3 regions of the Shinella sp. GW821-FHT11G07 genome follow, and region 1 is predicted to be linked to each of the others. Evidence: predicted binding sites of a transcription regulator. Region 1 holds the regulator's gene; each other region holds the start of a gene.
The links. Region 1 encodes HrcA, which represses chaperone genes, less so after heat shock. Its sites were predicted from a motif close to GTTAGCACTCNCNNNNNGNGAGTGCTAAC; they were not measured.
Positions count from the first base shown of each region.

Region 2: a site for HrcA is predicted at 2,040-2,068, ahead of groES (co-chaperone GroES). Genes of this name have one in related genera too.
Region 3: a site for HrcA is predicted at 2,345-2,373, ahead of groES (co-chaperone GroES). Genes of this name have one in related genera too.

Region 1 covers NZ_JBXARJ010000006.1:209,658-213,768, forward strand. The annotation lists gene ptsN (PTS IIA-like nitrogen regulatory protein PtsN) at 1-40, shown strand, start outside; gene grpE (nucleotide exchange factor GrpE) at 112-735, opposite strand; gene hrcA (heat-inducible transcriptional repressor HrcA) at 827-1,906, opposite strand; gene rph (ribonuclease PH) at 2,082-2,798, shown strand; gene AC1RT2_RS14005 (VOC family protein) at 2,810-3,223, shown strand; gene rdgB (RdgB/HAM1 family non-canonical purine NTP pyrophosphatase) at 3,232-3,876, shown strand; gene hemW (radical SAM family heme chaperone HemW) at 3,883-4,111, shown strand, end outside.
Region 2 covers NZ_JBXARJ010000003.1:395,008-399,118, forward strand. The annotation lists gene AC1RT2_RS08385 (bifunctional riboflavin kinase/FAD synthetase) at 1-939, opposite strand, end outside; gene AC1RT2_RS08390 (TIGR01459 family HAD-type hydrolase) at 959-1,807, opposite strand; gene groES (co-chaperone GroES) at 2,127-2,423, shown strand; gene groL (chaperonin GroEL) at 2,480-4,111, shown strand, end outside.
Region 3 covers NZ_JBXARJ010000013.1:64,168-68,278, reverse strand. The annotation lists gene rsgA (ribosome small subunit-dependent GTPase A) at 274-1,296, opposite strand; gene AC1RT2_RS23325 (J domain-containing protein) at 1,552-2,160, opposite strand; gene groES (co-chaperone GroES) at 2,427-2,723, shown strand; gene groL (chaperonin GroEL) at 2,788-4,111, shown strand, end outside.

The sequences.
Region 1 (4,111 bases):
CGCCTGCCTCAGCGAGGAGCAGGCGTCGAACGCGGCCTGACAATTTCGTATACGCATGAAAAAACCGGCGGTTTTGCGACCGCCGGTTTTTCTTTTTCATTCGATCGAGGATCAGGCCTGCGCAGCACTTGCCTCGCCGGCGGGCGCCTTCGGGCCGCCCTTCGACACGCCGACCATGGCAGGGCGCAGCACGCGCTCGCCGATGACGAAGCCGGCCTGCACGACCTGCACGACCGTGTTGTTGGCGACTTCCGGGTTCGGCACTTCAAACATCGCCTGGTGGAAGTTCGGGTCGAACTTTTCGCCGACCGGATCAAGCTTGCGCACGCCGTGGCGTTCGAGGGCGGCGAGCATGGAACGCTCGGTCATCTCGACACCTTCCGCCAGCGCCTTCAGGCCGGCATCGCCGCTTTCCAGGGCATCGGCCGGAATGGCGTCCAGTGCGCGGCGCAGGTTGTCGGACACGGCCAGCATGTCACGCGCAAAACCGGCGACGGAATAGGACTTGGCGTCCTTCACATCACGCTCGGTGCGGCGACGCAGGTTGTCCATTTCCGCGGCGAGGCGGAGATACCGGTCCCTGAGGTCGCTGTTTTCCGCGCGCAGAACGTCGATCGGATCCGGCTCGGCAGGGGCATCAACCTCGGCAGCCACGTCGTCCGGTGCGGACGTTTCTGCTGCAAAGCCGTTTTCCGCGCCTTCGTCAGGTCCATGTTTCTTGTTGTCGTCGGTCATGACGTACTCCGAATTGCATCTTTTAAGGGTTGGGCCCGATATCGAGCTTTGAACCCGAAAAATCAAGGGCTGATGGCTGGATTGCCAGAGTTCAGCGCGAAAGCCGCGACATGAGCTGGGCCGTATAGTCCACCATGGGCACGATACGGGAATAGTTGAGCCGGGTCGGCCCGATGACGCCGACAGCGCCGACGATCTTCTCGTCGCTGTCGCGGTAGGGCGCCACGATCAGCGAAGAACCGGAGAGCGAGAAGAGCTTGTTTTCCGAGCCGATGAAGATACGCACGCCCGGGCCGGTCTCGGCGAGGTTCAAGAGCTCGATCAGGCTGTCCTTGCGCTCCAGGTCGTCGAACAGCATGCGCAGCCGATCGATATCCTCCGCCCCGGCAAGGCCTTCGAGCAGGTTTGCCCGGCCGCGCACGATGAGCCGCGTCGGCTTCGCCGCATCGAAGCCGCCGGACCAGACCGCAAGCCCGCGCTCGACCAGATCCTGCGACAGCTTGTCGAGCTCGCCGCTGATTTCGCCGCGCAGGCGCTCCAGCTGGGCGCGCGCTTCAAACAGCGTGTTGCCGGCAAGATGGGCGTTGAGGAAGTTGGCCGCTTCCGTCAACTGCGAGCTGGTGACGCCGGCCGGCAGTTCGATGATGCGGTTTTCGATCTGATCATGATCGCCGACCAGCACGACAAGCGCTTTGGTCGGCTCCAGCCGGATGAACTCGACATGTTTCAAAATGGCGTCGTTCTTCGAGGTAATGACGAGGCCAGCGCCGCGCGACATGCCGGACAGCGCCTGGCTCGCCTCGTTCATCATCGTCTCGACGGCGGTATGTTTCTGGCCGTGCGGGCGCACATGCCGCTCGATCGAGGCGCGGTCTTCCGCCGAAATGTTGCCGACCTGCATGAAGGCATCGACAAAGAAGCGCAGGCCAAGCTGCGTCGGCAGCCGACCGGCGCTGGTATGCGGTGAATAGATGAGACCGAGCTCTTCAAGGTCGCTCATCACGTTGCGCACGGAAGCGGGCGACAGCGACATGGGCAGGATACGCGACAGGTTGCGCGAGCCGAGAGGCTCTCCGCTTTCCAGATAGCTTTCCACGATGCGGCGAAAGACTTCGCCCGAACGCTCGTCGAGCGCCGCCTGACTGTCAGGACCCGGAGACTTCAAAACCATCTTTCCGCTGCAACCTCGTTATTTCCAGGGAATATAGTGATTTCGGGCGGAAGCGCAAAACGGATTTTCGCGGCGCAGCATCCCGAGAAATCGCGCGGGGTGACGCCGCGCCATTCCCTCGCCCGGCGAACTGGTCTAAAGCAGCGTTCCAGATATCACGAGACAGGAGTTCGCAATGCGGCCGTCCGGCAGAAAAACCGATCAGATGCGCAAGGTTTCCTTCGAGCGCAACATCTCCAAGCATGCCGAAGGCTCCTGTCTCGTCAAGTTCGGCGACACGCATGTGCTCGTTACTGCAAGCCTCGAAGAGAAGACGCCGCCATGGCTGCGCAACAGCGGCAAGGGCTGGGTGACCGCTGAATACGGCATGCTGCCGCGCGCCACGGGTGACCGCATGCGCCGCGAAGCCGCTGCCGGCAAGCAGGGCGGCCGCACGCAGGAAATCCAGCGCCTCATCGGCCGGTCGCTGCGCGCCGTCGTCGATCTCGAAGCGCTCGGCGAACGCCAGATCACCGTCGACTGCGACGTCATCCAGGCCGATGGCGGCACCCGTACCGCCTCGATCACCGGCGCCTTCATCGCCCTTCACGACTGCCTGAAGTGGATGGAAGCGCGCAGCATGATCAAGGTCGAGAAGGTCCTGAAGGACCATGTCGCCGCGATCTCCTGCGGCATCTTCGCCAGCCAGTCGGTCATCGACCTCGACTATCTCGAGGATTCCGCTGCCGAGACGGACGCCAACTTCGTCATGACCGGCTCGGGCGGCATCGTCGAAATCCAGGGCACGGCCGAAGGCAAGCCGTTCACGGAAGAAGAGTTCTCCAGCCTGATGGCGCTTGCCCGCAATGGCATTGCCGAACTGGTCACCCTGCAGAAGCAGACCATCGCCTAAGGAAGGCGCCCATGACCGCCGCGATCGAAGGCATTCTCGAAACCGCGCTCTATGCGGACGACCTCGACGCGGCGGAAGCCTTCTATGGCGGTGTTCTCGGCCTTGAAAAGATCACGCGGCAGGCGAACCGCCACGTCTTCTTCCGCTGCGGTCCCGGCGTTCTCCTGATCTTCAATGCCAAGGAGACCGTCGTTCCGCCGCCCCACGCCTTTCCCGTGCCGGTCCATGGGGCGACAGGACCAGGCCATGCCTGTTTCCGCGTGCCGGGGCCAGAGCTTGATTTCTGGGTGAAAAAGCTCGAAGAAGCCGGCATCACCATCGAAGCGGATTTTTGTTGGCCGAACGGCGCCCGCTCCATCTATTTCCGCGACCCAGCCGGCAACAGTCTTGAATGTGCCGAGCCGAGCCTCTGGAACATCGCTTAGGGACTTTTATGCGCAAGCTCGACACCAAGACGATCGTCGTCGCCAGCCACAATGCCGGAAAAATCCGCGAGATCGAGGACCTGATCGGCCCCTTCGGCTTCTCGGCCAAATCGGCCGCCGAGTTGAAGTTCGAAGAGCCGGACGAGACGGGCACGACCTTCGAAGAGAATGCGGCGATCAAGGCGCTCGCCTCGGCCAAGGCCTCCGGCCTGCCTTCCCTTTCGGACGATTCCGGCCTCGTCATCGATGCGCTCGACGGTGCGCCGGGCGTCTACACGGCAAACTGGGCGGAGAAAGAGGACGGCACGCGCGACTTCGCGATGGCCATGGAGAAGGTCGAGAAGGCCCTTGCCGACAAGGGCGTGACCGACGCGCAGGATCGCACCGCGCGCTTCGTCTCCGTGCTCTGCCTTGCCTGGCCGGATGGCCATACGGAACTGTTCCGCGGCGAAGTCGAGGGCACCGTCGTCTGGCCGCCGCGCGGCAGCCAGGGTTTTGGTTATGACTCGGTCTTCCAGCCCGAAGGCTATGAGACGACCTTCGGCGAAATGAGTGCGGAGCAGAAGCATGGCTGGAAGCCGGGTGACGCGGCAGCGCTGTCGCACCGCGCCCGCGCCTTCAAGCTCTTCGTCGAAACCTGCCTGAAGGCTTGAGGTTCAATGACGGCGGCGCCCTTCGATATCCGGCCGAATTCCGCCGTGGATCTCTCCGATCCGGGCTTCGGCATCTATGTGCACTGGCCGTTCTGTGCCGCCAAATGCCCCTATTGCGACTTCAACAGCCATGTGCGCCATCAGCCGGTGGACCAGCCGCGCTTCGTGCAGGCGTTTCTGAAGGAAATGGCGACGATGCGTCGCCTCACCGGCTCGCGCAGCGTCACCAGCATCT
Region 2 (4,111 bases), on a different contig from region 1:
GCCGGAAAGCAGCGCCCGCGCCTCCTCCTCGTCACGCTTCATCTGCACGACGAGCGCGTCGAGGCCATCGAATTTCAGCTCGTCGCGCAGGTGCCCGAAGAAGGAGACGGCGGAGACTTCACCGTAGAGGTCGCCCGAGAAATCGAAGAGGAAGGTTTCGAGCAGCGGGGCGCCGTTCGACGTGACCGTCGGGCGGCGGCCATAGCTGGCGACGCCGTCGTGCAGGCTGCCATCCGGGCGGCGGAACCGCACAGCATAGATGCCGTTGCGCAATTCCACTTCCGGCGGAAGCTGCATGTTGGCGGTCGGATAGCCCAATGTGCGGCCGAGCTGCTTGCCGCCGATCACCTCGGCCTCGACCGTATAGTGGTAACCGAGCTGGCCGGACGCCTCGACGACGGCTCCCTCGCCAAGCAGGGCACGGACGAAGCTCGACGAGATCACCGAGGCATTCTCGTCGCGAAAGGCATCGACCAGGGTGACGCCGAAACCATTGTCCTGGCCAGCGGCCATCAGGAAGGCCGGGCCGCCTTCCCTGCCCTTGCCGAAATGGAAATCGAAGCCGGTGACAACCTCGGAGGCGTGCAGCCAATCCATCAGGATGGCGCGGATGAAGTCGTGCGCCGATATTTCGGAGAAGTTGCGATCGAAGGGATATTCGATGACGGCGGAAAAACCCATGCCTTCGAGGATGCGGGCCTTCAACGGTGCCGGCGTCAGTCGGAAGACGGGGCGCTCCGGTCGGAAGACGGTGCGCGGATGTGGCTCGAAGGTGAGCACGAGAGCGGGGATGCCGCGCTCGGCGGCAAGATCGAGCGCCCGTTGCAGCACGGCCTGGTGGCCACGGTGCACGCCGTCGAAATTGCCGATGGCAATGACGCCGCCGCGCAGATGCTCCGGCAGTGGCTGTTTCGTCTCGTTCCTGTGAAATACCGTCATGCCGACCGTCTCCGTCCCGTCACTGCAGCCGGGGCATCCACCACTTCGGGTGGGCATTTTCCTGAGCGAGAAAGCGTTCCAATCTTGCCTCGTCCGTGCGGCCGGCTTCAACATATTCCTGCGCATGGATGCCGCCGGAAATATAGAGCACATCGAGACCAAAGGCTTCAGCGCCGCGTACATCGGTCGGCATGCCGTCGCCGATGGCGATGACGCGCGACAGGTCGAAGGCGCCACGCACATCCTTAGCCTCCGCAATCGACTTTTCGTAGATCGGCCGATGCGGCTTGCCGGCGATCTGGCTGGTGCAGCCGAGCTCTTCGTAAAGCTTCGCGAGCGCCCCGGCGCATGGAATGAGGCGGTGGCCGCGCTCGACGACGAGGTCCGGGTTGGCGCAGATGAAGGGCAGTTTTTTCGCGGCAAGTGCGGTCAGCTCCGCGCGATAATCCTCGACGGTATCCTTCTCGTCTTCGCGAAGGCCGGCGCAAACGACGATGCCCGCCTCCTCCAGGCCGACCAGCTCGACGCCGAGGCCATCGAGCAGGGCCAAGTCCTTTTCCGCGCCGATGAAATAGATTTTCTTCGGGCCCTGCGCGATCAACGCACGGGTGACGTCGCCCGATGTGACGATGCGATCATAGGAATCATCGGTGACGCCGAGGCCGCGGATCTGCACTTTCACGCCCGGATGCGGGCGCGGCGAATTGGTGATGAGCACGACGGTGAGGCCGGCCGCGCGGGCCTCGGCGAGTGCCTCCGAGGCATAGGAAAAGGCTTCGACGCCATTGTGCAGGACGCCCCAGACGTCGCAGAGCACCACGTCATAGTGCGCGGTGATATCGCGGAAGGATTGGATGCGGTGAGCCATCAGGGATTCCCGTGTCGAGGTCGAGCCCGGCTGACATTGCAAAGCGACGCCAAGAAAACAAGCCTCTCCACACAATTTTGCCGCATCGGCGGAGAAACTGCCGGAAATTCATCAGCCTGACTTGATGGCGTGCGATTTCGCTCCCATCTGGCGGCGGCGGTAACCATTCGCGGCAAAATAATTTCCCGTCGCTCTTCTTGACTCGAAAAGCCTCGCCGCCTATCTCCAGGCCGCTAGCACTCCTAAACAGTGAGTGCTAACACTCATCCATCGGATCCAGTTCGGGATCCGCAATGTCATTCGATCGAGGGATAAGACAATGGCAAGCACCACCTTCCGCCCGCTTCACGATCGCGTCGTCGTTCGTCGCGTTGAATCTGAAGCCAAGACCAAGGGCGGCATCATCATTCCTGACACCGCCAAGGAAAAGCCGCAGGAAGGCGAAATCGTCGCCGTCGGTTCCGGCGCTCGTGACGAGTCCGGCAAGGTTGTTCCGCTGGACGTCAAGGCTGGCGACCGCGTTCTGTTCGGCAAGTGGTCGGGCACCGAAGTCAAGCTCGACGGCGAAGACCTTCTGATCATGAAGGAAGCCGACATCATGGGCGTCATCGGCTGATTTAGCCGGTCATCCCTTTCCGAAATTCGCTGATACCTCTTTCAGGAGTTCACACAATGGCAGCCAAAGAAGTCAAATTCGGCCGCACCGCGCGCGAAAAGATGCTGCGTGGCGTCGACGTTCTCGCAGACGCAGTCAAGGTAACGCTCGGCCCGAAGGGTCGTAACGTCGTTATCGACAAGTCCTTCGGCGCACCGCGCATCACCAAGGACGGCGTTTCCGTCGCCAAGGAAATCGAACTGGAAGACAAGTTCGAGAACATGGGCGCCCAGCTCGTTCGCGAAGTCGCTTCCAAGACCAACGACATCGCCGGCGACGGCACGACGACTGCAACCGTTCTTGCCCAGGCTATCGTTCGCGAAGGCCACAAGGCTGTTGCCGCCGGCATGAACCCGATGGACCTGAAGCGCGGCATCGATCTCGCCGTTGCTGAAGTCGTCAAGGATCTCCAGGCCAAGGCCAAGAAGATCAACACCTCGGAAGAAGTTGCCCAGGTCGGCACGATCTCCGCAAACGGCGACAAGCAGGTCGGTCTCGACATTGCTGAAGCCATGCAGAAGGTCGGCAACGAAGGCGTCATCACGGTTGAAGAAGCCAAGACCGCCGAAACCGAACTCGAAGTCGTCGAAGGCATGCAGTTCGACCGCGGCTACCTGTCACCCTACTTCGTGACCAACCCGGAAAAGATGATCGCCGACCTCGAAGACGCTTTCATTCTCCTGCACGAGAAGAAGCTCTCGAACCTTCAGGCAATGCTGCCGGTTCTCGAAGCCGTCGTTCAGACCGGCAAGCCGCTGGTCATCATCGCTGAAGACGTCGAAGGCGAAGCGCTCGCAACGCTCGTCGTCAACAAGCTGCGTGGCGGCCTCAAGATCGCTGCCGTCAAGGCTCCTGGCTTCGGCGACCGCCGCAAGGCCATGCTGGAAGACATCGCCATCCTGACGGGCGGCACGGTCATCTCCGAAGACCTCGGCATCAAGCTCGAAAACGTAACGCTCGACATGCTCGGCCGTTCGAAGAAGGTTTCGATCTCCAAGGAAAACACGACGATCGTCGACGGTGCCGGCCAGAAGGCTGAAATCGAAGGCCGCGTCGCGCAGATCAAGGCCCAGATCGAAGAAACCACCTCCGACTACGACCGCGAGAAGCTGCAGGAACGTCTTGCCAAGCTCGCTGGCGGCGTTGCCGTCATCCGCGTCGGCGGTTCGACGGAAGTCGAAGTGAAGGAAAAGAAGGACCGCATCGACGACGCCCTCAACGCGACGCGCGCTGCTGTTCAGGAAGGCATCGTACCGGGCGGCGGCGTTGCCCTGCTGCGCTCTTCCACGAAGATCACCGTCAAGGGTGAAAACGACGACCAGGAAGCTGGCATCAACATCGTTCGCAAGGCGCTCCAGTCGCTGGTTCGCCAGATCGCCGAGAACGCTGGTGACGAAGCTTCGATCGTTGTCGGCAAGATCCTCGACAAGAACGAAGACAACTACGGCTACAACGCCCAGACCGGCGAATACGGCGACCTGATCGCGCTTGGCATCGTTGACCCGGTCAAGGTTGTCCGCACGGCTCTGCAGAACGCTGCTTCGGTTGCTTCGCTGCTGATCACGACGGAAGCCATGATCGCCGAACTGCCGAAGAAGGAATCCGCTGGCGGCATGCCTGGCGGTATGGGCGGCATGGGCGGTATGGAC
Region 3 (4,111 bases), on a different contig from region 1:
TTCGCAGAAGTCCGGCGGCTTCTTCCACTTGAATTGGTGAACATCGATGCGGCGATGGCCGGTGCACCCGCGGCTGAAGCGCTTGTGCACTGTTTTCCAACTACCTCAACACTCCCGACAGATCAGCCAATGTGTTCCAGAGACAATCAGTGATAGGCAACTGGTTGCCCGAGCCTGAGTGCCGCGGATCGCCACGCTTGCCGGGCTCAACGCGGCGCCCATGAAACAGCGACCGGGCGATTTGGGAAACCCGACTGCCGATCCGGCCTAACCTCAGTATTTCTTCTTGCGGACAATCTTGTTGCCGCGTGGTCCGCTGACGACCGGCGTTCGGTCGCGGTTTTCCGCAAGCAGGCTGCGCCAGCGTTCCAGGCGGTCGGCGCTGAGGGTCCCGGTGGCGACCGCCGCCTGCACGGCGCAGCCCGGCTCGTGGACATGGGTGCAGTCGCGAAATCGGCAGAGCGGGGTCAGGTCGGTGATTTCGGCAAACAGCGTATCGATCGCATCGGTAACGTCACTGACGTAAAGCGTTCGTATTCCCGGCGTATCGATAACCCAACCGCCGCCTGAAATGGCATGCAGCGATCGTGCGGTCGTGGTGTGCCGGCCCTGTGCGTCATGCTCACGGATCCCTCCGGTCTTCTGCATTGTGCCGGATGCCGGCCCGGCCAGAGTGTTCACCAGCGTCGACTTTCCGACGCCGGAGGACCCCACCAGCGCCACTGTCTGGCCAGCACCGCACCAGGGCTTCAGCAGGGAAACGGCATCGCCCGAGCGCGCATTCAAGACAATGACGGGCAAATCACGCTGCAGCGCCTTGGCTTGCTGTTCGAATAGGCCCGCGTCATCGGCGGTGTCAGCCTTGGTCAGCACGATCACCGGATTGGTTCCCGCCTGGTTGGCCATGATCAGGTAGCGTTCCAGCTTTCCAAGGTTGAAATCGGCATTGCACGAGGTCACGATAAACAGCGTATCCACGTTGGCGGCGGCAAGCTGCTGGCCGTGTCCGCCTTCCGCGCGCCGCTGGAACACGGTCTTTCGATCGAGACGGCGGACAAACATGCCTGTCAGGGGATCGGCAAGAACCCAATCGCCCACCGCAAAATCAGCAGTGTTGGCGCTAGCTGGCAGCTCAAATCCCACCGGTCCGGTGGCATCGATCGTGTCGATACGGGCCCGGTGAACCGAGGCGACGCGCCTGGGCGCGAGATCCGCTTCGGCTGGCTCGACCTGAGCGGCGAAGAAATCCGACCAGCCGAGCCGTTCAAGCGATGGGGGCAGGTTGGAACCGGTCAAGGTTTGATCCGACTGTTCGACGACGCTGTCATGGATAGGCCTTCCACAGATTGAGATACGTTGTTGTGACCACTCGACATACCGCGGCTGGCTATCGGCGTTGTTCAACCGCGAAGCCGATAGTATCGCCTTCGCGGAGCGAACCATCGCATTGCAAGGCAGACAGATGAACAAACGCGTCTTGTCCTCCGAGGCGGTCAATGCTCAGCTTGTCATTTCAACGCCCGCAGGGCTACCGCTGTAGAGATGAATCTCTCAGCAAAATCCATTCAACTTGAGAATCTTATGCGCCTCGATTGAAGCGCGAAGCTCATCCTCGGAAATGCGGTTTCCCTGGTTGGTGTCGGGATGGTGCATCTTGAGTCTTTCCTTGTAGCGGCTCTTGATTTCCTCCGGCGTCGCATCCGGCGAAAGACCGAGTGTCTCAAATGCCTTGGCTTCAAGCACCTTGAGTTTTCGCTTCTGGAGCTCGGCTCTTTGTGCCTGGCGCTGGGCCGCGGTCTTGCGGGCATTCAATGCCTTTGCAGAACCAGAGCGGACGGTAAAGGGCATCGGAACTTCGGATCCCTGGCTGACCGCCGCCCCCCAGGTCGGGCGCGCGCCGGTCGTCGCCTCTTTCTGGTAGCGGGCGACGTCTGCATCAGAAAGGCCTGTCGCAAAATTGTAGCCCTTGTTGTATTCCTTCACATGCTCCAGACAGAACAGCAGATACAGGCCTTCGGCGTCTCGTCCGACGGGCGCGCGGTGCGTGCCTCTCTTTTCGCAACCATCCCATTGGCATTTTGGGCCGACAGGCTCGCTAGACGGAGATGCTTTCTTGCGCGTGGATTTAAGGCCGACGAAAATTTTGGAATCACGGGTCATAGGCCCGATATGAAGGCAGCGCGCGACGTTGGCAAGAATTAGCGAACTTTCCCGTTAAATGCTTCGAGCTGCGATACGTCAGAATAGGCGTGATATTTCTCGCCTTCTCCCATTGGCTACCGGCATATTGCCTACGGGCTTCCTATCCCCGACCATTTTCCAGCACAACCAAACAAGAAACTCCGCTAGCACTCTCGGCGCGGGAGTGCTAAGAGTGTTTGGCGGGATCGGCCATTGGGCCGCGTTCCCGCCGAGGAACCCAAAAAATGACAAGTACCGTTTTCCGGCCGTTGCACGACCGCGTCGTCGTGCGCCGTATCGAGGCTGAAGCCAAGACCAAGGGCGGTATCATCATTCCTGACACCGCCAAGGAAAAACCGCAGGAGGGCGAAATCGTCGCCGTCGGTTCCGGTGCTCGTGACGAGTCCGGCAAGGTCGTCCCGCTGGACGTCAAGGCTGGCGACCGCATCCTGTTCGGCAAGTGGTCGGGCACTGAGGTCAAGCTCGACGGCGAGGACCTTTTGATCATGAAGGAAGCCGACATCATGGGCGTCATCGCCTGATCTCGAGCGTTTCTGCCGTTTCCTATCATAGAGACCAGAGGGCCAACGGCCCGGGAGTTTTTCCATGTCTGCCAAACAGATCAAATTCGGCCGTGATGCACGCGAAAAGCTGCTACGCGGCGTCGATATCCTCGCTGACGCCGTGAAAGTCACGCTCGGTCCCAAGGGCCGTAACGTCGTGATCGACAAGTCGTACGGCGCGCCGCGCATCACCAAGGACGGCGTCACCGTCGCCAAGGAAATCGAACTGGAAGGCAAGTTCGAGAACATGGGCGCCCAGCTCGTTCGCGAAGTCGCCTCGAAGACCAACGACATCGCCGGCGACGGCACGACGACGGCAACCGTTCTTGCCCAGGCCATCGTTCGCGAAGGCGGCAAGGCGGTCGCTGCCGGCATGAACCCGATGGACCTGAAGCGCGGCATCGACCTTGCGGTCACCGCCGTCGTCAAGGACCTGCTCGCCAAGGCCAAGAAGATCAATACCTCGGAAGAGATCGCCCAGGTCGGCACGATCTCGGCCAATGGCGAGAAGGAAATCGGCCAGTACATCGCCGACGCGATGCAGAAGGTCGGTAACGAAGGCGTCATCACCGTCGAGGAAGCCAAGACCGCCGAGACAGAGCTCGAAGTCGTCGAAGGCATGCAGTTCGACCGCGGTTACCTCAGCCCCTATTTCGTCACCAATGCCGAGAAGATGGTGGCTGATCTGGAAGACGCTTACGTGCTGCTGCACGAAAAGAAGCTTTCCAATCTACAGGCCATGCTGCCGATCCTGGAAGCAGTCGTTCAGACCGGCAAGCCGCTGGTGATCATCTCGGAGGATGTCGAAGGCGAAGCGCTTGCGACCCTCGTCGTCAACAAGCTGCGCGGCGGCCTCAAGATCGCTGCCGTCAAGGCTCCGGGCTTCGGCGACCGCCGCAAGGCCCTGCTGGAGGATCTCGCGATCCTGACCGGCGGCACGGTGATCTCCGAAGACCTCGGCATCAAACTCGAGACCGTCACGCTCGAGATGCTCGGCCATGCCAAGAAAGTCTCGATCACCAAGGAAACCACCACCGTCGTCGATGGCGCCGGCACCAAGGCCGAGATTGAAGGCCGCGTGGCCCAGATCAAGGCACAGATCGAAGAAACCACGTCGGACTACGACAAGGAAAAGCTGCAGGAACGTCTTGCCAAGCTTTCCGGCGGCGTTGCCGTGATCCGGGTCGGCGGTTCGACGGAAATCGAAGTGAAGGAAAAGAAAGACCGCATCGACGACGCGCTCAACGCGACGCGTGCTGCTGTCGAGGAAGGTATCGTGCCCGGCGGCGGAACCGCCCTGCTGCGCGCCTCCATCGTCCTCGACGTCAAGGGCGAGAACGACGACCAGAATGCCGGCGTCGCCATCA